DNA from 3 places in the Aestuariirhabdus litorea genome. Region 3 is predicted to be linked to each of the others. Evidence: predicted binding sites of a transcription regulator. Region 3 holds the regulator's gene; each other region holds the start of a gene.
The links. Region 3 encodes sigma-54, which starts transcription at its own class of promoters, with help from an activator protein. Its sites were predicted from a motif close to TGGCACNNNNNTTGCTNT; they were not measured.

Region 1 (7,283 bases), 1.5 Mb from region 3:
GCTCCCCATGGGCTCGCAGGCCAAGGGCAATATCGAATTTGAGTGGGATGGCAAAGACAGTAGCGGCAATACTTTGCCGTCCGGAGAGTACCGCTTTGAAGCGATGGCTTTGATTGATGGCCAGTCACAGCAGGTTCCAACGGTGTTGCCAGCCCATGTTAACAGCATCACCCTGGGGGCCCAGGGAACCGGCGATGTGATCTTGAATCTGGATGGTCTGGGCTCGGTCCTGCTGTCCGACGTACAGATGATCAAAGAGTAATTCGCTCAGCGAGCGATCAGGAGAAAGAATCATGGCTTTTAATATCGGTTTGAGTGGAATTCGTGCCGCTGGCAATGAGCTGGAGGTGACCGGTAACAATATCGCCAACGCCAGCACCATCGGCTTTAAGTCCTCAAGGGCGGAGTTTGCCGATGTCTACGCGGCTTCTACACTGGGTACTTCCGCTAATGCCACCGGCAGCGGTGTGCTGTTGTCCAATATCGGCCAGCAATTTACCCAGGGCAGTATCAACTTCACCAGCAACAGCCTGGATATGGCCATCAACGGTGACGGCTTCTTTGTGCTGGATAACAACGGTGAGACAACCTACAGTCGGGCGGGCTACTTCGGCACCGATAAAGAGGGGTTTATTGTCAATAACTTCGGCAAAAACCTGCAAGGTTATGGCGCTGACGCTACCGGCCAGATACTGACCGGGGTACTGACGGATCTTCAGGTTGATACTACTAACCAGTCGCCTCAGGCAACCGGGACCGTGAACCAGACCGTCAACCTCAATTCCAGTGACCTGGTGCCACTGATCGCCCCGTTCGACCCTACCGATCCGGACACCTATAACTCCGCCACCTCGGTCAATGTTTATGACTCTTTGGGTAACTCTCACATTCAAACCCAGTATTTCGTCAAAACCGGAGCCAATACCTGGGATATGCACGTCCTGATCGACGGAAGGGATTTTGACGGCACCCTTCCCGATGGCACCCCGCCACCCGATAACCCGGCTGCTAACGTATTCACCCCTTTCACCCAGGCATTAACCTTTGATTCTGCCGGTCAGTTAACTGCTCCGGCCCCGGGTACCCCTGTGGTACTGGCTGGCTGGGAGCCCCGTGACAGCTCCGGCAGCCAGAACGGTGCGGCTTCTCCGAGTGGTTATAACCTCGATATGACAGGCAGTACCCAGTTCTCCAGCTCCTTTGCGGTCACCAGTGTTAACCAGGATGGTTTCAGTACCGGTCAGCTGGCAGGGCTTGAGGTCTCCGATGAGGGTGTCCTGTTTGCCCGTTACACCAACGGCCAGAGCCGGGTTCAGGGACAGGTGGTGTTTGCCAACTTCGCCAACACCGAGGGGCTGAGCCCCCTGGGCAAGACCGAGTGGGCGGAGTCGTTTGACTCCGGCAACCCGGTTGTCGGCACCCCCCGCTCAGGAACCCTGGGAGCGCTTCAGGCGGGGGCCCTGGAGTCATCCAACGTGGAGCTCTCCGATGAGCTGGTTAACCTGATTATTGCCCAGCGTAACTATCAGGCGAACGCCAAGACCATCGAGACCTCCGATGCGGTCACCCAGACCATTTTGAATATCTAAGGCTTGGCCGCGCCGATCAGGGCTTTACAGAAGTAGAGTCCTGATCGGTGCCCTTTACCGGTTCGTCGGTAGAGGGACCAAAGCCTTTACCCTGCCTCTAGTAATGCTTTTATGGCGGTAAATCCTTGCCGCACCCACCGTTCTAACGGCCTTTTCAGGCCCCTCATTGCTTTCCGTCTAAAAATAAAAATAACTGTATATCAATAAGATAGGTGTTTTTTTCTGTTGGTATAAAAAGTGGGCACACCCCTTGCTTTGATAGTCTGTAAGAGAACCGAGCAGCAAGCAATTGCCGCTCCCAAGGGGATAAAGCCTAATGGACAGAGCACTATTCATATCGATGAGCGGCGCCAAGCAGAACATGCTGGGCCAGACCATCCACGCCAATAACCTGGCCAATGCCACCACCACAGGCTTCAAGGGCGACTTTGAACAGGCCCGCTCGATGCCTGTGTGGGGGGAAACCTATCCTACGCGCGCCTATGCCATGACGGAAAATCCGGGCACCAACCAGGCTTCCGGTACCCTGATTCAGACCGGACAGGATCTGGATGTGGCGGTGCGGGGCGATGGCTGGATCGCCGCCCAGAACGGGGCGGGCGAAACCGTCTATACCCGAACCGGCAACCTGCGTGTCGACTCTGATGGGGCGCTCAGGAATTCAGAAGGTTTGGCGATCATGGGCAATGGTGGCCCCATCGTACTGCCGGAATTTGACAAGCTGGACATCGCTCCCGATGGAACCATCACCATTCGTGGGGTGGGGGAGAACCCCAATGCGCTGGCGGAGGTGGACCGTATTCTGTTGGTTAACCCGGATAAGAGCCGGTTGGAAAAAGGTAGTGACGGCTTTTTCCGGGTCAAGGGTGAGGAGGGGGTAGCTCCCGATGCCGCCGTTACCCTTGAGCCGGGATTTCTGGAGGGCAGCAATGTGAACGCCGTCTCCGAGATGATCTCCATGCTGAGTCTCTCCAAGCAGTTCCAGGTCCAGGTCAAGATGATGAGTACCGCGGAAGAGAATCAGAAATCGGTGGAACGGCTTTTGCAGAACTAGCCAGTGTCTGCATAACTGACGGACTTTTGACATAAACGCAAACGCTCTCGTTTGCAGACAAGATGTGATGCGGGAACGGAGTTCTCGCGGGGAGAAGAGAAAATGCAACCGGCACTTTGGGTAAGTAAAACAGGGTTAAGCGCGCAAGATATGCAGCTGACCACCATTTCCAACAACCTGGCCAACGTCAGCACGGTCGGCTTCAAAAAAGATCGCGCCGAATTTGAGGATCTGCTTTACCAGGTTCAGCGCCAGCCCGGCGGGCAGTCCTCGCAGGACACCACCCTGCCATCCGGCCTGCAGCTGGGTACAGGGGTACGGGTTGCCGGTACCCAGAAGATCTTTACCGCCGGTAGCCTGCAGACAACGGACCAGCCGCTGGACTTGGCGATTAATGGTCGAGGGTTTTTCCAGATACTGACCCCCGACGGCACTATTGCCTATACCCGTAATGGCCAGTTCCACCTGAATGAGGATGGCGATGTGGTGAATGTGAACGGCCACCCGCTGGAGCCCGGTATCACGGTTCCGGAGGATGCCCTGACGTTCACCGTAGGTGAGGATGGCACGGTGACGGTCACCACCCCGGGTAACCCCGCTCCCCAGGACCTGGGGCAGATTCAGGTGGTGGACTTTATCAACCCCGGTGGCTTGCAGGCGATCGGCAATAACCTGTTTCTGGAGACAGGTTCCAGCGGTGCGCCCCGTGAAGGCGTTCCCGGAGAAGATGGTTTGGGGCGCTTGCAGCAGAACACGCTGGAAAACTCCAATGTGAACGTGGTGGAGGAGCTGGTCAATATGATCACTACCCAGCGCGCCTACGAGATGAATTCGAAGGTCATTTCAACGGCAGACAGCATGCTGCAGTTTGTGACCCAGAACCTGTAATAGTTTGAGTGAGGAAATGTCAGCAATGAAAATCAGGATCCTTGCCGCGATGGGGCTGTTATTGCTGGGGGGCTGTATGACTCCCCCCCCCAAGCCGAATGATCCTGCGTTCGCGCCGACCTATCCCGCCCGCCCGGTGGCCGCCGAATTTAATGGCGGCTCCCTCTACCAAAGCGGCTTCGGCGTCTCCTTATACGATGATCGCAAGGCCTACCGGGTGGGTGACATCATTACCGTTCAGCTGCAGGAGTCAACCCAGGCCAAGAAAGATGCCGATACCGATTTCAGTAAGGACAGTACCGCATCGATCAGCGAGCCCACCGCGTTTGGCAAAACCTTCAAGGATGTGTTTGGTTTTGATGTGGCGGCGACCCTGGACGCCAGCCGAGCCCATGAGGGTGAAGCCTCCAGCAGCCAGAGCAACAGCCTGGCCGGTAACATTACGGTGACGGTATCCGAGGTACTGCCCAATGGCTTGCTGAAGATTCGCGGTGAAAAGTGGTTAACTCTCAATCAGGGGGATGAGTACATCCGTGTGACGGGGCTGGTTCGGCCCGATGATATCGACACCGACAACATGGTCTCCTCGCAGAAGGTTGCGGACGCCCGTATCAGCTACGCCGGAACCGGCAGCCTTGCGGACTCCAACGAAGCGGGTTGGTTATCCAAACTGTTCAACAGCCCGATGTTCCCCTTCTAGGGCGGAGTGATAACGATGAAACAGCTAACGCGCATCCTTATGTTGGTTTTTCTGGCGCTAACCAGCGGCCTCGCCAGCGCCGAGCGGATCAAGGATATCGCTTCGGTGGCGGGGGTGCGGAGCAACCAGCTGGTGGGCTACGGCCTGGTGATGGGCCTGGACGGTAGTGGTGACAAGACCAGCCAGACACCTTTCACAGTCCAGACCTTCAAAAATATGCTGGCCCAGTTTGGTATCAAGATGCCGCCGGGCAGTAACCCCAAGCTAAAGAACGTGGCCGCGGTATCGGTGCACGCTGAGCTGCCTCCCTTTGCCAAACCGGGTCAAAAAATCGACGTCACCGTCTCTGCGCTGGGTAACGCAAAAAGCCTGCGCGGAGGTTCGCTGCTGATGACCGAGCTGAAAGGTATCGATGGCCAGGTCTACGCCATTGCCCAGGGCAATCTGGTCGTGGGGGGGCTGGGGGTGGCGGGAGCCGACGGTTCCAAAGTAACGATTAATGTGCCCACCGCCGGGCGCATACCCAACGGTGCGCTGGTGGAGCGCAGCGTTCCCTCCTCCTTTGCGCGGGGGAATTCGCTGGTGTTTAACCTCAAGCGCTATGACTTCACCACCGCCAAGCGGGTGAGCGAAGCGATTAACCAGCTGATGGGGCCGGGGGTTGCAAAGGCGCTGGATGGTGGTTCGGTTGAAGTAGCGGCACCTCGCGACACCGCGCAGCGGGTGACCTACATGTCTGTGTTGGAGAACATTGAGATCCTGCCGGGTGAAGCACCCGCCAAAGTGATCATCAACTCACGCACCGGCACCATTGTGATCGGCCAGAATGTCCGGGTATCGCCCGCCGCCGTCACCCACGGCAGCATGGTGGTCTCCATTACCGAGGAGGCCCAGGTGAGCCAGCCCAATGCGTTCGGCGCGGGGGAGACGGTGGTGACTCCCCAGAGCAATATTGACGTGCAGCAGGAGAACAACAAGATGTTCCTGTTCCAGCCCGGGGTGACCCTGGCGGAAATCGTGCAGGCGGTTAACCAGGTGGGGGCTGCACCCGGTGATTTGATGGCCATCCTGGAGGCCCTTAAAGAGGCCGGCGCCCTGCGTGCCGAGCTGGTGGTGATCTGATATGAATCGCACCGATCTTTCACTGTCCCACCCTACCTACCGCGCCTCGGCGGGTGGGCAGGTCTATACCGACCTCAACAGCTTGCAAAATCTCAAGCAGGGAGGGGAGGGGGATTCCCCGGAGGCGCTGAGAAAGGTCGCCCAGCAATTTGAGTCGCTCTTTATCAGCATGATGCTGAAAAGCATGCGCGATGCCAATGCCGTGTTTGAGGAGGGTAACCCCTTCAATAGCAGCGAAAGCAAGATGTACCGCGACATGCTGGATAGCCAGATGGCCGTCAGCCTGGCGGAAAGCGGCGGCATGGGACTGGCCGAGGTCCTGATGCGCCAGCTCGATAAAAGCCCGGCCGCGCGCGTGGATGGCGGCCGTGACCGTTTTGGCCCCAGCGAGCCTCAGCTCGATGAGGTGCAGGTGCGAAAGGTAATGGAGAAGGTGGGGATTCGGGCGCCGGCTGAGACGGCCGATGTCGATCGCTCGGCCAAGGCTCCGCAATCAGTGCCCCAGGGGCAAAAGGTTGCCGCCATGGAGAGGGATGAACCGATCGCTTCTCCGCTGGACTTTATTCGCAAGATGATGCCCTACGCCCGTGAGGTCGCTGATAAGTTGGGCATCTCCCCGAAAATTCTGGTCGCCCAGTCGGCACTGGAGACCGGTTGGGGGCAGAAGATGATCCAGGGCGATAAGGGCAACAGCTTTAACCTCTTTGGCATCAAGGCGGATAGCCGCTGGTCGGGCGATAGCGCCCGGGTGACCACGACGGAATACCGGCAAGGGGTCGCACTTAAGGAACAGGCTGATTTCCGTGCCTACGACTCTTTCCAGCAGAGCTTCGAGGATTACCTGGCCTTTCTGCAGCAGAACGCGCGTTACCAGCAGGCGCTGGAGCACGGTGGCGATGCGGGCCAGTTTTTGCAGGGTTTACAGCGGGCCGGCTATGCAACGGATCCGGCATATGCCGACAAGATTTTGACCATTGCCAATAACGAGCTGTTTGACGAATGGAAGTAGGGTGCACTGCACCCCGGGTTGTGGTGGCGGATCGATAATTACCAATCGATCTAAATGATGACTCAACTCGGTGCTTATGGTGCCGATACAGAGTAGATGACGAGAGTGGTGAGATGGCTGATCTACTGAACATAGGATTGAGTGGCTTACGGGTAAGCCAGACCTCGTTGACCGTAACCGGTCATAACGTGGCGAACCTCAATACCCCCGGTTACTCCCGTCAGGAGGCGACCCAGGTGACGCGCGCTCCACTTTATGTGGGGGTGGGCTTTTTGGGTTCCGGTGTGGAAACCGACAGCATCCGTCGTATTACCAGCGATATTCTGGTCAGCCAGCTGCGGGAGAACACCTTTGTCAGTGCGGAGCAGGAGGCGTTCCGGGAGCAGATTGAGCAACTCGACTCCCTGCTCGCCAACACCACCACCGGCCTCACGCCGGCGATCACCAACTTTTTTAAAGCGATGCAGACCGGGGCGGAAGACCCCTCCAGCATCCCTTCTCGGCAGTTGATCCTGACCGAATCGGAAGGGATCGCCAGTCGCTTTAATACCATCAGTGATCGTCTTAACCAGCAAACCAGCCTGGTGAATCAGCAGACCCGCACGGTGACCGACCAGATCAACCGTTTGGCCAAAGCCGTGGGGGATTACAACGACGCCATCGCCAAAGCGGAGGTGAACAACACTCCGGCCAATGACCTCCACGATGCGCGGGAGGAAACCCTAAGAGAGCTGGCTGAGCTGATCGGTATTACCGTCACCCCGCAGGATGACAACACCATCAACGTCTTTGTCGGAACCGGCCAGCCGCTGATCGTGGGTGCCAAGGTCAATGCACTGGGGGTGGTGCCCAGCACTGATGATCCCGAGCGTCAGGAGGTTGCCGTTTCCGATGGCACCTCCAATCAGGTGGTGACCAATC
Region 2 (7,283 bases), 290 kb from region 3:
GAATGTTGGCGACGGTGGGCTTGCAGATTTCGCAGCCCTGGCCGGAGCCGTGACGGACCAGCAACTGGTCGAAGGTGGTGATCTCGCCGACCCTCACCAGGTGGTAGAGCTCCTGGCGGCTGTAGGGGAAGTGCTCGCAGAGGTCGCGGCTGACCGCCATCCCGAGCTCCTCCAGTTCATGGTTGACCAGCGAGCCGAGCAGCTGGGCGCAGCCCCCGCAGCCGGTGGCGGCGCGGGTCTCCCCCTTGACCTCGGCCAGCGAGCAGCAGCCGGCGTCGATGGCGGCGCGAATATCCCCTTTGGAGACAGCGTGGCAGGAGCAGATCTGCGCGCTTTCCGGCAGCGCACCCACGCCGAGTCCGGTCTGGGCATCATCGCCACGGTAGGGCAGGATCAGGGCGTCGGGGTGCTCCGGCAGTGGAATGGCGTTGAGCAGGTACTGCAACAGGGTGCCGTACTGCTCGGCGTCCCCCACCAGTACCGCCCCCAGCAGGTGACGCCGGTCGCTGCTGACCACCAGCTTTTTGTACACCTCGGCGGGTTCGTCGAACCAGGTGTAGGTACGTGCCCCCGGGGTTCTGGCCTGGGCATCACCGATACTGGCAACATCGACCCCCATCAGTTTGAGTTTGGTACTCATGTCGGCGCCGGTGAAGGCGGCTTCTGCTCCCGTAATATGAGATACCGCCACTTTTGCCATCTGGTAGCCGGGGGCTACGAGGCCGAAAATCTGCTGGTTCCACAGTGCACACTCGCCGATGGCGTAGATATCGGGGTCGGAGGTCTGGCACTGGTTGTTGATGCAGATACCGCCGCGCTCGCCGACCTTTAGTTCGCAGTCACGGGCGAGATCGTCCCGTGGGCGGATGCCGGCGGAAAAGATCACCAGGTCGGTTTCCAGTGCGCTGCCATCGGCAAAGGCCATGCGGTGCTGGTGCTGCTCGCCGTCGACGATGGCGGAGGTGGCTTTGGAGAGATGCACCCCCACCCCCAGCGCCTCAATCTTGTGTTTGAGCAGGGCGCCGCCCCCCTCGTCGAGCTGCACCGCCATCAGGCGGGGAGCAAACTCCACCACGTGGGCTTCCAGCCCCAGGTCGGTCAGCGCCTTGGCCGCCTCCAGCCCCAACAGACCGCCGCCTACCACCGCCCCCACCCGCGCACCGCGGTCACCGCAGGCGGCGATCGCCTCCAGGTCCTCAATGGTGCGGTAGACAAAGCAGTCCGGGCGATCGTTGCCCTCGATGGGAGGAACAAAGGGGAAGGATCCGGTCGCCAGCACCAGTTTGTCGTACCCCAGCACCCCCCCCTGGGCGGAGTGCACTTGACGACGTTCGCGGTCGATCTTGACTACCCGGTCGTTGAGGTGGAGCTGCACTCCCGACTCGCGGTAGCGGGCTGCGCTGGTCAGGGCCAGGGGCTCGGCACTGCGCTGGGCAAAAAACTCCGTCAGGTGAACGCGGTCGTAGGCGGGGCGGGGCTCTTCGCAAAAGCTGGTAATCCGGTAAGACTCCGCTCCATCGCTGGTCAGCAGGGCGTCAATAAACTGGTGCCCAACCATGCCGTTGCCAATGACAATGATTCGCTGCGGTGAGGTGTTGTTCATTGAGGGTCCCTGCCATGTTGGAGTGGTGGGTGATACCCGGGGGGGTTCACCCGTTTCGGAGCTCACATAGCAGGATGCGTACCAGTTGATTGGCTTGTTTTTAAGGTGCTGAAATTAAAAGAAAAATTTAAAAGCGAAAGATTATCGCCTTATTGTGGGGCCGCTTCAGTGAGGGGGTGGGCTCCGCTGTGGTGCAACGAGACGTGAGGGAGGGTTCGGTTTGGTGCGCTACTTCGGTGCCATCAACGTGCACCGGAGTGCACGTTTGCGGGGCGTTGCCGACCAGGGAGCCCAGGAGGCGGAGAGGATCAAGGGGTGGTGTCAGACCGATCGGCGTCGTCTGTGGCGCCCTGCAACTCTTCGTTGATGTAGCGCTGTACGTAGCCGAGGCCATTGCGGGTGGTGCTGAAGGTCCAGGCGATAAAGAGTACGCCGGTAACAATAAAGGCGAGGGCAAACTGCGGCAGTAGCAGGGCGGGGATCAGGGCGCAGGGGATCGCCCCCAGAATCATCCACTTGCCGCGCTGGCGAATATTGTTGAGTAGCGCCTGCCCCGCCTCAACCGTGGTGACATCGGAGCCCTGGAGGGACTGGCGCACAACCTCGTACTCACGCTGGCGTTTGGTTGCCATACGGCCAAAGGGATCATTTAACTGCATTTGCTGGGTTTCCCGGGGGTTGGGTGTGGATGGAATCAGTGGTTCGGCTCGAGATTGTACTCGCCCCGGGCCAGGGCATCAAAGTAGCGCTCCAGTTGACCGCTGTCGCGCAGTTTTGCCAGCCCCCGGTTGAAGGCATCGATCAGCGCCTGGCTGCGTGGGTGGTGGCGGTAAATCAGAAGCTGGTCACGATGGCTGCCGAAGGGCTTTTCGTGATGGGTAAAGAGGCGCTGCTGCTGCGGGCTGAAGAGTTGGCGAATCTGGTAGTAGCCCACCTCCCGTAATTGGGGAAAGAGTTCGAAGCGGCCGGCCAGCAGCTTGCGAAAGCCAACATCGTCGGAGGGGCCGCGGTCGAGGGTCACAATCCCGGCGGTTTCCGCTTCCCGGAACTCGGGGGTGTACATATAGCCGACCGTTCCACCGATGCGGTGGTAACGCAGGCTGGCGAGGTCGCTCCAGTCGAAGGGGGTGGTGACCCGATGGAAAAAGACCCAGGGCGATTCCCACACCACGTCACTGGCGATCAGGTAGCGGCTGCGCTCCTCGTTCAGCTCCCAGCCTACGGTGCCATCAAAGGTGCCGTTCTTGGCCAGCTCCAGCGCCCGGCGGGCGGGGAAGAACTGGTACTCGACCCGGACCCCCTCCAGGGCAAAGGCCTCGCTGACGATGTGGGAGCCGATGCCATCGTGTTTCTGGGTTTCGGAAAAATAGGGTGGCCACTCGCTGTTGGAGAGGCGAACCACCTCGCTGGCCTGGGCCCTGAGGCTGGGCAGTAGAAGCAGCAGCCCTATTAGCGCCAGCAGGGGGCGCAGGTACCACTGCACTCGTGCCGGGGTGCGCGGGCAGCGGGCGAACAGGCGGGGGGCTAGCCGGGGGAACATGGTGGTGAACTACTTCTGACGCAGGTTTCCATTAAGCCTATGTAGGCCCGGGGGGAGCGTCAAGCCGGCCATTCGAGGGGGACAACGTCCCGCGGTCTCGGTGGGGACGGGTGCGGGAGGGCACACAGGAGGCCGGCTGCCACCGCCGTTGGGCGATGGCAGCTGGGGAGGGTTACTGACCCAGTACGTTGTCGATGGCTGCCTGGGCGCAGGCCTGGTCGAGGTGACCGCCGGGGGCACCGCCCACACCGATGCCGCCGATCTTCTCGTCACCGGCTTTCAGGGGCAGGCCACCGCCCAGCATCAGCAAGTTGGGGTCCATATCCCGCAGGCCATCGAGCTCGGGCATCTTCTTGATCAGCGCCGCCAGGTCGCCGCTGGGACGTCCCATGCTGGCAGAGGTAAAGGCCTTCTTGCGGCTGCTCTCCAGGGTGTGGGGGCCGGCCTTGTCGGCGCGCAGCTGGGCACGGGTCAGGCCCGCGGCGTCCACTACGGTGACGCTGACGCTGTAGCCTTCGGCGGTGCAGCTTTTCATGGCGGCGTTGGCCAGTGCCTGTGCGGTGTCCAGCGGCAGGTAGGTCTGGGTGGGCAGCTCGGCCGCGGAAAGGCTGAGGGAAGCGCCCAGGGTGGCGCAGGCAAACAGAGCAGTAGCGGTCGTCTTCATATTGGTATCCTTATGGTGGTTGATTGTGTTCGTCGCTAGGTTACCCCCCGATCCTTGCCCCAGGATTGCGGCAAGATTACAGATTGGTAAGGTTGCTCGTTCCCCCGCTGCCGGCGTGGTAATTTGGTACCCGGGAAACGCCAGGAAACCGCCATGAAGCTGCTTTTGATCGAAGACGACGACACTATCGCCCGCTATGTCTGCAAGGGGTTGCAGCAGTCGGGTTATGGGGTGGATCGGGTCGGTGACGGTGAGGAGGGGCTGGCACTGGCGATTGAGGCGGAGTACGACCTGGCGATTGTCGATCTCATGTTGCCGGGGCGCGATGGACTGTCGGTGATCGCCGAGCTGAGGGCGCGCGGAAGTGCCATGCCGGTACTGGTGCTGAGCGCCAGGCGCTCGGTGGAAGATCGGGTTCGGGGGCTGGAGACCGGCGGCGACGACTACCTCACCAAACCCTTCTCCTTCTCCGAACTGCTGGCGCGGGTGCAGGCGTTGCTGCGGCGCAGCCAGGCGGTGGCGCAATCCGCCTCGCCGGCCCGCTTGGGGTTGGCGGACCTGGAACTGGACAGCCAGCGCAAGAGCGTGACCCGAGGCGGGCAGAAGATCCACCTGCAGCCGCGGGAGTTCCAGTTGCTGGAGTACCTGCTGCGCCATCCGGGGAGAGTGGTGACCAAAACCATGATACTGGAGCAGGTGTGGGATTACGGTTTCGACCCCCAGACCAATGTGGTGGATGTGCTGGTGTGCCGACTGCGCAGCAAGATCGATAAGGGGTTTGAGCCGCGCCTGCTGCATACCCTGAGGGGGGTGGGTTATGTCCTTAAGCTGGATTAATCGGGGGCTCGCCTCGATTCGGCGCAACACCGCCCTCGACCTGACCCTGCGTTACGCGGCGGTGTTCCTGCTGTGCGTCTGTGCCCTCTTTGTGATTGTGGACCGCCTGCTGGCCAGCTCCCAGTTGGAGCAGGACCAGCGCCTGCTGGATACCTGGCTGGAGAACTACCAGCGTCTGGAAAGCCAGGTCGGATTGCACAAACTGGAGCAGGTGATCGAGCGCGATGCGGCCTTTTTCCAGCGCAGCGCGATGCGTCTCGAACTGCTGGATGGTGGCGACAACCGCCTGGTGCTGGTGCAACCCGAGGGCTGGACCCGCACCACCAGGCTGGAGCCGCAGGGCGGGGGCTGGTTCAGCCAGCAGGTGACACGAGAGAGTGCTCCCCCCATTGAGCTGTTAACCGGTTCAGTGGCGCTGGGAGAGGGACGCAGACTCCAGCTCGGGCTTTCGGCCGAGCCCCGTGAGCAGCGCCTGCAGGCCAATCGCCAGCTGATGGTGCAGGTGATGGCGCCACTGTTTCTGTTGGGGTTACTGCTCAGCGCCTATTTCAACTGGCGTGCCCTGCGCCCGGTTCGGGATCTGGTTGAGACGGTGCGTACCGTCAGGGCGCGGGAGATGAGCGCCCGGGTGGTTATTCGCAACCCCAGCAGCGAGCTGGGGGAACTGGCCCAGCTGTTTAACGAGATGTTGGGGCGCATCGAGGGGCTGATCAACGCCATGCAGCAGTCTCTCGACTCGGTCGCCCATGACCTGCGCACACCGCTGGCGCGTATGCGCCTGAGCCTGGAGAGCGCCCTCACCCGAGACCCGCGGGAGGCCGGCCGCGCCGAGGGGTTGCGCGAGGCCCTGCTCGATTGCGCCGAAGAGAGTGAACGCATCGAGGGGATGCTGCGCCTGCTACTGGATCTGTCGGCGGCCCAGAGTGGCACCCTCAACCTGCAGCCGGAGCCGGTCGATCTGGTGGAGCTGTTGCAGGAGAGCCAGGCACTCTATGAGGACGTGGCCCAGGACAAGGCGATCCGCCTGCGGCTGGAGGCGCCCGCTCACCTCCGTTTCAGCAGCGATAGCGTGCGCCTCAGGCAAGTGCTGGCCAACCTGGTCGACAATGCCATCAAATACACCCCGGCCGGGGGCTGGGTGGAGATCGGTTGCCGACAGCAGGGCGCGGTGGCCGAGTTATGGGTGGCCGACAGCGGCATCGGCATCGCCGAAGCGGACCAGGCGCAGATCTTTGAGCGCCTTTACCGCGCGGACCAGAGCCGCCATGAGCCGGGCATGGGGCTGGGGCTGAGCCTGGTGAAGGCGTTGGTCGAAGCGTTGGGGGGGACGGTCTCCGTCAGCAGCCAGCCGGGGCAGGGGAGCCGCTTTCGGGTGCAGCTGCCAGCACCGCCTGTGGCGGGGCCCGAGGGGGCCGAGATGGGGGGATCGAGCAGAAAATGATCGTATCCGGCGCCGCTTTAGGCTATGATGCGCGCCACACGAGCCTCGGGCTTGATGACATTCTTCCCAGTAAGCGCGGTTTTCTACCGCCAGGACACACCACCCTATGACGTTTTCCTCCCTCGGTCTGGCCGAGCCGCTGTTGCGTGCGGTCGCCGACAAAGGCTATTCCTCCCCTTCCCCCATTCAGGAGAAGGCGATTCCTGTTGTACTCAGCGGCCACGACCTGATGGCCGCCGCCCAGACCGGTACCGGCAAGACCGCCGGCTTTACCCTGCCCCTGCTGCACCGTTTGGCCGAGGGCAAACCGGCCCGCCCCAACCATGTGCGTACCCTGATCCTCACCCCGACCCGCGAGCTGGCGGCCCAGGTGGGTGAGAGCGTCAGCGATTACGGGCGCTACCTTAACCTGCGCTCAACCGTGGTGTTTGGCGGCGTCAAGATCAACCCGCAGATGATGGCCCTGCGTAAAGGGGTCGATGTGCTGGTGGCAACCCCCGGCCGCCTGCTCGATCTCCACAGCCAGAACGCGGTCAAGTTTGACCACCTCGAGTGCCTGGTGCTGGACGAGGCGGACCGTATGCTCGATATGGGCTTTATTCACGATATCCGCCGTATCCTCAAGCTGCTGCCGGCCAAACGCCAGAACCTGCTGTTTTCGGCGACCTTCTCCGAGGAGATCAAGCGCCTCGCCGGGGGCATCCTCCACAACCCCCAGAGTGTGGCCGTTTCTCCCCCCAACAGTACCGCTGAGCGGGTGGAGCAGTGGATGCATCCGGTGGACAAATCCCGCAAGCCGGCACTGCTAAGCCACCTGATCCGTTCCGAGCAGTGGGGGCAAGTGCTGGTCTTTACCCGCACCAAGCACGGTGCCAACCGCCTGGCGGAGAAACTCTGCAAGGATGGCATCCAGTCGATGGCGATCCACGGCAACAAGAGCCAGGGGGCGCGCACCCGTGCCCTGTCCGGTTTCAAGGCCGGTGAGGTGCAGGTGCTGGTGGCGACCGATATTGCCGCCCGCGGACTGGATATCGACCAGCTGCCACGGGTAGTGAACTTCGAGCTGCCCAACGTGGCCGAGGATTATGTGCACCGTATCGGCCGTACCGGTCGTGCGGGGGCCAGCGGCCAGGCGGTCTCTCTGGTGTGCTCCGAAGAGGTCAAGGAACTGGTGTCGATCGAGCGCCTGATCCAGCGC
Region 3 (7,283 bases):
ACCATTGCCGGTAATCTGCGGGACATGTTTGCGAATCTGGTGGCCGTGGGTAACGATGTGGACCGCCGCGGCAATGTGCAAACCGGATCGATCCTGATTGACGGGATGATGGTGGGGGGTAATTAACGGGGCGCTACTCGCCCTCTCCAAAAAAGTCGTTGACCAGGTCGCTGATGGCCTGCAGGGCGCGCTCCTCATCGTCGCCACTGATGCGCAGGGTCAGTTCGGTGCCCTGACTGGCCGCCAGTAGCATGACCGACATGATGCTTTTGCCATCGACCAGACTGTCCCCCTTGCCAACCTCTACTTTGCTGCCAAAGGCGGCCGCAGTGGTGACAAACTTGGAGGCGGCGCGGGCGTGAAGCCCCAGTTTGTTGATGATGGTGATCTTGGTTTCAATCATGGTCGCTGTGTTTATTGTTCTTGTGCCGGGTGCAGTTCACGATGGCGAACCTGGACATTGCTAATTCGCTTGCTGAAACGCTGGGTTAGCTGCTCGCTGATGTACACCGAGCGGTGGTGTCCACCGGTGCAGCCAATCGCAACGGTCATATAGCTGCGGTTTCCCGCCTCGAAGGCCGGTAGCCAGCGCTCCACAAAATCCCCGATATCCACCATCATCTGCTGCACTTCGGGCTGTTCCGCGAGGAACTCCTGCACGGGACTGTCGAGTCCGCTGAAGCCCCTGAGATGAGGGACCCAATAGGGGTTAGGCAAACAGCGTACATCAAATACGTAATCGGCATCAATCGGGATACCGCGCTTGAAACCAAAGGACTGGAACAGCAGGGCCAGGCTGCCATCCTTGCGCCCGGCGACTCGGGTGCGGACCAGATCCCGTAGCTCATGCAACGACAGCGAGCTGGTGTCCAGCGTGAGCTTGGCCCGGTTTTTAAGCGGTGACAGCAACTCGCTTTCGGCGCGGATCGCCTCTTCAAGTGAGCATTTTTCGTTGGACAGGGGGTGACGTCGGCGCGTTTCGCTGAAGCGCTTGAGGAGGGTTGCGGGGTCCGCATCCAGGTAGATCACTTCGCACTGTACGCCGCTCTCTGTGAGCTGGGTAAGGATTTGGGGGAAGCGCTTGAGGTCGGCGTGCATATTGCGCGCGTCGATACTGACGGCGGCGTTCCTGAGCGCCTGCTCCCGGGAGATCTCTTCGGCCAGCGAGCCCAGCAGCCCGGCGGGCATGTTGTCGACACAATAAAAGCCCTGATCCTCCAGCACATGGAGGGCACTACTCTTACCGGATCCGGATCGTCCACTGATAATGACTAGTCGCATGTTGGCTACTTCGCTCGCTGCTCCCTGCATGATACCCCTGGAGTGGGGTAGGAATGTCAGGGGAGATTCTTCCTTAAGGGCTCTGCGCAGTCAGTATATCAGTTGTGTTGGGTACGGTCTGTGGTTTGAGGGTCAGTCGAGGGGGGCAATGGCCATCTGGTAGAGTTCGCTGCTGGTTTTCGCCGTGCGCAGGCGGTTCCGGTAGCTGGCGTTGTCGAGACGGCCAGCCAGTTCCTGCAAAATCGCCAGGTGCTCACTGGTGGCCTCATTGGGTACGACCAGCGCAAAGATGATATCCACCGGTTGGTCGTCCATGGCATCGAAGTCGACCCCGTCGGAAAGCTTGAGCAGTGCGGCAATCGCTTCGGTGCAGGACTCGAGACGACAATGGGGGATAGCGATCCCCTTACCGAACCCGGTACTGCCGAGGCGTTCCCGCTCAATCAGCCCGTTAAACAGCTCTCCCGCTGAAATCTCCTGTCCCGAGTGGGAAAGGGCTTCGGCGAGGGTTTCTAATACGCGTTTTTTGCTGCCGCCTTCCGCAGCACAGAGGCTGCGGTCGGGGCTAAGGAGGGATATGAGGTTCATGGCCAAGGGTTAGCGGGCTAGACTCTTTTCCTTATGTTTCATTAGCTGGCGGTCGAGCTTGTCGGCCAGCATATCAATGGCGGCATACATGTCTTGATGAACGGAAGTGGCATGAATGTCAGCGCCACGTACATGGAGGTTGGCTTCCGCCTTTTGGCCCTCTTTCTCGATGCTGAGGGTAACGTTGACGCTGGTGATGGTGTCAAAATGGCGCTCCAGGCGGTCAACTTTGGTTGCTACATATTCACGCAATGCCTCGGTTACATCAACATGATGTCCACTGATATTGATTTGCATGCGTCTTTCTCCTGATCTGTTTTACGTGATACTGAACCCATCGTGCGATGGACTCATGCGTTTGCCTCTGTTACCGATCATATCCGAGGCTCGATATCTCTATGTTGCCGTCAATCAATATAACCTATACCAGACGTTTTCTTTCGTTAGAAGGTGCGATTGAAAGGGATTCACGGTACTTGGCGATGGTGCGCCGTGCGACCTTGATCCCCTGCTCGGCGAGCAGGCCGGCTATTTTACTGTCACTCAATGGTTTTTTCGGGTTCTCTGCCGCCACCAGCTTTTTGATGATGGCCCGAATGGCGGTCGATGAGCACTCCCCACCACTGGCGGTGCTGACGTGGCTGGAGAAGAAATACTTAAGCTCAAAAATACCCCGCGGGGTGTGCATGTATTTTTGCGTCGTCACCCGTGAAATGGTCGATTCGTGCATGCTGACCGCTTCGGCGATGTCATGCAAGACCAGGGGCTTCATCGCCTCGTCGCCATATTCCAGGAACCCCCGTTGGTGCTCCACGATCTGGGTGGCCACCTTCATCAGGGTTTCGTTCCGGCTCTGCAGGCTTTTGAGAAACCAGCGCGCCTCCTGCAGGTGGTTTTTGAGGTAGGTGTTGTCTGCGCTGTTGTCGGCACGTTTCACCAGTGAGGCGTACCCGGAGTTGATTCGCACCCGAGGTACGGCGTCAGGGTTGAGCTCAACGGTCCAGCGGCCATTGACCTTCTTGACCGTGACATCGGGAATAACGTACTCCGGTTCACTACTCTGGATGCTGTCCCCGGGCTTGGGGTTCAGGGTCTGGATCAACTCAATGGCGGCCTTAAGGTCGGCCTCCTTGAGTCGGGATTTGCGCATCAGCTGGGCATAATCGTGGGTGCCCAGAAGATTGATGTACTTTTCCACCACCAGTCGCGCCGAACCCAGGTGGGGTGTGCTCTCGGGGAGTTGCGCAAGCTGGATCAGCAAACATTCGGTAAGGGAGCGTGCGGCCACCCCCACCGGGTCAAATTGCTGGATGCGGCGCAGTACGGCTTCCACCTCATCGAGCTCAATCTCCAGCTCCTCCTCGATCCCCTCCAGCAGCTCTTCGCAGCTGCAGCTGAGGTAACCATCTTCGGTGAGCGCGTCAATAATGGTGACGGCGATCGCCCGGTCCGTATCGGACATCGGGGTGAGGTTGAGTTGCCACTCCAGGTGCGATTGCAGTGACTCGGTGGTACTGGCACGTGCGGCCGGGTTGTAGTCGTCATTGTCCCCTCCACCGGAGCCGGAAGAGGGGGGCAGGCTGGACTGGTAAACGTCATCCCAGGCGGTGTCCACCGGGAGGTCCTCTGGGATGTTGTCCTGCCAGTCGTCGGACATCACCTCATTTTCGTTGTTGGCGCTGTCGACGCTCTGCTGCTCCTGCTTGCGCTGTTCACCCTCGCTCAGGGTGTTGTAATCGGTAGCGCTGTCAAACTCGTTATTGTCGCCACTTTGGTCGTGATCGGATGAGGATTCGCTGTCTGAGCCCTCTTCGGCTTCCAGCATGGGGTTGGACTCAAGGGCTTGCTGAACCTCCTGTTGCAGGTCCAGGGTAGACAGTTGAAGGAGCTTGATGGCTTGCTGCAGCTGAGGGGTCATGGTCAGCTGCTGGCCCATTTTCAGGACTAAGGATGGTTTCATAGATAAAAGAGTGTCCGGTCCATAATCTGCCTGTCTTCTTGAGGAGGGCCGCTCTGTTGGTCACGGCAAAATTCTTGCATGGCCCATTATAGGGCTGAACGGGGCCCAATGCCTATATGCGGAACTGATGTCCTAGGTAGACATCCTTGACCTTCTGGTTGTTCATCACGGTTTCGGGATCGCCCTCGGCAATGATCTTGCCCTCGCTGACGATATAAGCCAACTCACAGATGTCCAGGGTTTCGCGTACGTTGTGGTCAGTAATCAGGACCCCTATACCTATGTTGCGCAGGTGGCGAACCACCTCCTTGATGTCGTTGACCGAGATAGGGTCAACGCCGGCGAAGGGCTCATCCAGCAGGATAAAGGCGGGTTCCATGGCCAGTGCGCGGGCGATCTCGACCCGGCGCCGCTCACCACCGGAGAGGCTGATACCTGTGCTGTTGCGAATATGGGTGATATGGAACTCCTGCAGCAGCTCCTCCAGTTTCTCCAGTCGCTGTTTACGGTTGAGATCCTTGCGGGTCTCCAGGATGGCGAGGATGTTCTGGGTGACGCTGAGCTTGCGAAAGATGGAGGCTTCCTGGGTGAGATAGCCGATCCCCTTGCGGGCGCGCCCGTGCATGGGCAGGCGGGTGATGTCCTCGCCGTCGATCAGGATCTGGCCGTCATCCGCGTTAACCAGGCCGACGATCATGTAGAAGCTGGTGGTTTTGCCAGCCCCGTTGGGGCCCAGCAGCCCGACAATCTGGTTGCTGCTGATGCTGACCGAGATGTCCTCGACCACCTTTCTTCCGCGGTAGCTTTTCGCCAGATGGAGTGCTTTTAGGGTCGCCATGGGTCGCGTTACTGCTTGCTCTTGGGCTGGATAATCATCTCGACACGACCGCCGGTGTCAGCGCGGTCGCTGCTCTGGGCGCTCACCGTCTGGGTGACCGTATTGTAATGGATGGTGTCTCCGCTGAAGGAGTTGCCCTCCTGCAGCAGCTGTGCATTGTGTTGCAGGGTCACCTGCTCTCGAGCGATGGCGTAGTCGATGGTGTGGCCATAGGCCTTGATGATCTCTTTGTCGGCAGCGGGCTTTTCCCGGTAGTGGGCCGGACTCCCCTCGGCAACCATACGGGTAACGGTTCCATCCGTGGTGAATACGGTGATTTTGTCGCCGCTGATGTGAATGGAGCCCTGGTCCATGGTCACATTACCGCTGTATACCGCACGTCCCATGCCCTCGTTGATATCCGCAGAGTCGGCCTTGATGCGGATCGGCTGCCCGCGATCCTCTGGCAATGCCCAGGCGGATGCACTGAACAGCACGCTGGTGGCCAGGGTAAGGAGCAGGGAGCTATTGAACTTCATAGGTGCCTCTGACATTGGATAACAGCTGAACGCGATTCTGGTCAAGGTGGGCGTTTAACCCGACCGCTCGGGTGACGCTCTGGGGGGTGGTGATTATAACCGGACGGCTGGTTGATGCCAGTTCCTGACCAGAGTATAGAGTGATGAAATCAGTATCAAGGCGTCCCTGTTCACTGCCGTCCCTGGCTCGCGCCACTATCAGCACCTCGTCCCACAGCTCCAGGTCCTTACTGCCGGGCAGGAGCTTTCCATTACTGGCGCTGATGTGGCGCTCGCCCTGTTCCCGGTAGAGCACCATGCGGGGTTGCCGGATGATAGTGGTGTCATCAAGCGGGTAGTGGTTGACCTCTTGCGCGTGCATCCGGTGATCCAGCTCACCCTGCTGGTTGAAGCGAACCAGGCGGGCGTTGGTCAGGTAGAAGTCCGCCTCCTGGCGTTCGCTGGGGTCAGTATCCGGTGGGGTAAGTGCCTGTCGGAGAGGCGTGTTCTGGTAGAGGTAAAAGCCGCCGTAGGCCAGCAGGGCGCTAACCAGCAGGGAGATCAGGGCGGCTCTCACAAGGGGGTACTCACAGGTAGCTGTCCAGCGCTTCCTGCAGCTTCCCCTGGGCGTCCAGCAGGGCATCGCAGAACTCGCGGGCGGCGCCCTGGCCGCCGGGCTTCAGGGTAACAGCGCAGGCGTGCTGTTTGACGAAATCGTGGGCGTTGGCCACCGCCGCCCCTAACCCCACGCGGCGTATTGCAGCGAGGTCGGGGAGGTCGTCACCGAGGTAGGCAACCTCCTCAAGGGCCAGCCCCAGCTGGGGCAGCAGCTCCTGCAGGGCGACGAGTTTGTCCTCACGGCCCTGATAGAGGTGGGCGATCCCCAGGTTTTGAGCCCGCCGGGCCACCAGTTGCGATTCGCGCCCGGTGATGATGGCGGTCTCGATGCCGGCACGCTGCAGCATCTTGATGCCCTGGCCGTCGAGGGTGGAGAAGGCCTTCAGCTCCTCGCCGTTTTCGCTGAACAGTAGCTGGCCGTTGGTGAGCACGCCATCCACATCGAACACTGCCAGGCGAATGCGTTGTGCGCGCTCTTTCAGGTGGCTGAACATCAGACGACCCCCGCGCGCAGCAGGTCGTGCATATTGAGTGCGCCAACCGGTTTCTGCTCGGCATTGATGACGATCAGGCCATTGATTTTGGTCTCCTCCATGATATGCACCGCCTCGGCGGCCAGAACCCCCTGGGTGACGGTTTTGCAGCGGCGGGTCATCACCTCGTCGATGGCGGTGGTGGCCATGTTGAGCTCATGGTCCAGGGAGCGGCGCAGGTCGCCATCGGTGAAGACGCCGCTGAGGGTGCCGTCACTGGCAACGATGGCGGTCATCCCCAGCCCCTTGTGGGTCATCTCCAGCAGCGCATCGCGCAGCAGGGTGCCTTCGCTGACTATGGGGAGCCGTTCGCCGCTGTGCATCACATCATCCACCTTCAGTAGAAGGCGTCGGCCAAGGGCGCCGCCGGGGTGGGAGAAAGCAAAGTCTTCTGCACTGAAACCGCGTCGCTCCAGCAGGGCGATCGCCAGTGCATCGCCCATCACCAGGGAGACGGTGGTACTGGAGGTGGGGGCCAGGTTGAGGGGGCAGGCCTCCTGCTTGACGCCGGTATTGAGGTTGACATTGGCGGCTTGCGCGAGCGCGGAATCGGGGTTCCCTGTCATACTGATCATCGGCACGCCCAGGCGCTTGAGGAGGGGGATCAGGGTGATCATCTCGCCGGTGTTACCCGAGTTGGAGAGGGTGATGACCACATCGTCCACGGTGATCATGCCTAAGTCGCCGTGGCAGGCCTCACCCGGGTGGACAAAGAAGGCGGGGCTGCCGGTGCTGGCCAGGGTGGCGGCCATCTTGGTGCCAATGTGTCCGGACTTGCCCATGCCGACAACCACAATCCGGCCGCGGCAGTTCATCAGCAGCTCGCAGGCACGCTCGAAATCCTCGTCGATCCGCTGCAGAAGCTCACCGATCGCCTCCTGTTCCATGCGTACGGTACGCAGGCCCGATTCCTTGAAACTGATGGGGTGGCTCATATCGCTGTTACCAAAGCCCTATATAGTGAAGTA

Region 1: D0544_RS08000 (flagellar basal body rod protein FlgF) is a predicted target of sigma-54. The motif match lies at 1,829-1,846, and genes of this name have one in related genera.
Region 2: nirB (nitrite reductase large subunit NirB) is a predicted target of sigma-54. The motif match lies at 1,670-1,687, and genes of this name have one in related genera.

The regions. Positions count from the first base shown of each region.
Region 1 is NZ_QWEZ01000001.1:1,731,809-1,739,091, reverse strand. It holds gene D0544_RS08010 (flagellar hook assembly protein FlgD) at 1-262, shown strand, start outside; gene flgE (flagellar hook protein FlgE) at 294-1,589, shown strand; gene D0544_RS08000 (flagellar basal body rod protein FlgF) at 1,906-2,643, shown strand; gene flgG (flagellar basal-body rod protein FlgG) at 2,746-3,531, shown strand; gene flgH (flagellar basal body L-ring protein FlgH) at 3,557-4,231, shown strand; gene D0544_RS07985 (flagellar basal body P-ring protein FlgI) at 4,247-5,353, shown strand; gene flgJ (flagellar assembly peptidoglycan hydrolase FlgJ) at 5,355-6,362, shown strand; gene flgK (flagellar hook-associated protein FlgK) at 6,476-7,283, shown strand, end outside.
Region 2 is NZ_QWEZ01000001.1:480,091-487,373, forward strand. It holds gene nirB (nitrite reductase large subunit NirB) at 1-1,603, opposite strand, end outside; gene D0544_RS02335 (hypothetical protein) at 1,912-2,262, opposite strand; gene D0544_RS02340 (substrate-binding periplasmic protein) at 2,298-3,143, opposite strand; gene D0544_RS02345 (GlcG/HbpS family heme-binding protein) at 3,316-3,807, opposite strand; gene D0544_RS02350 (winged helix-turn-helix domain-containing protein) at 3,961-4,644, shown strand; gene D0544_RS02355 (sensor histidine kinase) at 4,625-6,085, shown strand; gene D0544_RS02360 (DEAD/DEAH box helicase) at 6,192-7,283, shown strand, end outside.
Region 3 is NZ_QWEZ01000001.1:194,799-202,081, forward strand. It holds gene pmbA (metalloprotease PmbA) at 1-126, shown strand, start outside; gene D0544_RS00920 (HPr family phosphocarrier protein) at 134-403, opposite strand; gene rapZ (RNase adapter RapZ) at 415-1,281, opposite strand; gene ptsN (PTS IIA-like nitrogen regulatory protein PtsN) at 1,414-1,869, opposite strand; gene hpf (ribosome hibernation-promoting factor, HPF/YfiA family) at 1,879-2,166, opposite strand; gene D0544_RS00940 (RNA polymerase factor sigma-54) at 2,291-3,829, opposite strand; gene lptB (LPS export ABC transporter ATP-binding protein) at 3,942-4,667, opposite strand; gene lptA (lipopolysaccharide transport periplasmic protein LptA) at 4,676-5,185, opposite strand; gene lptC (LPS export ABC transporter periplasmic protein LptC) at 5,172-5,741, opposite strand; gene D0544_RS00960 (KdsC family phosphatase) at 5,752-6,276, opposite strand; gene D0544_RS00965 (KpsF/GutQ family sugar-phosphate isomerase) at 6,276-7,250, opposite strand; gene D0544_RS00970 (calcium/sodium antiporter) at 7,269-7,283, opposite strand, start outside.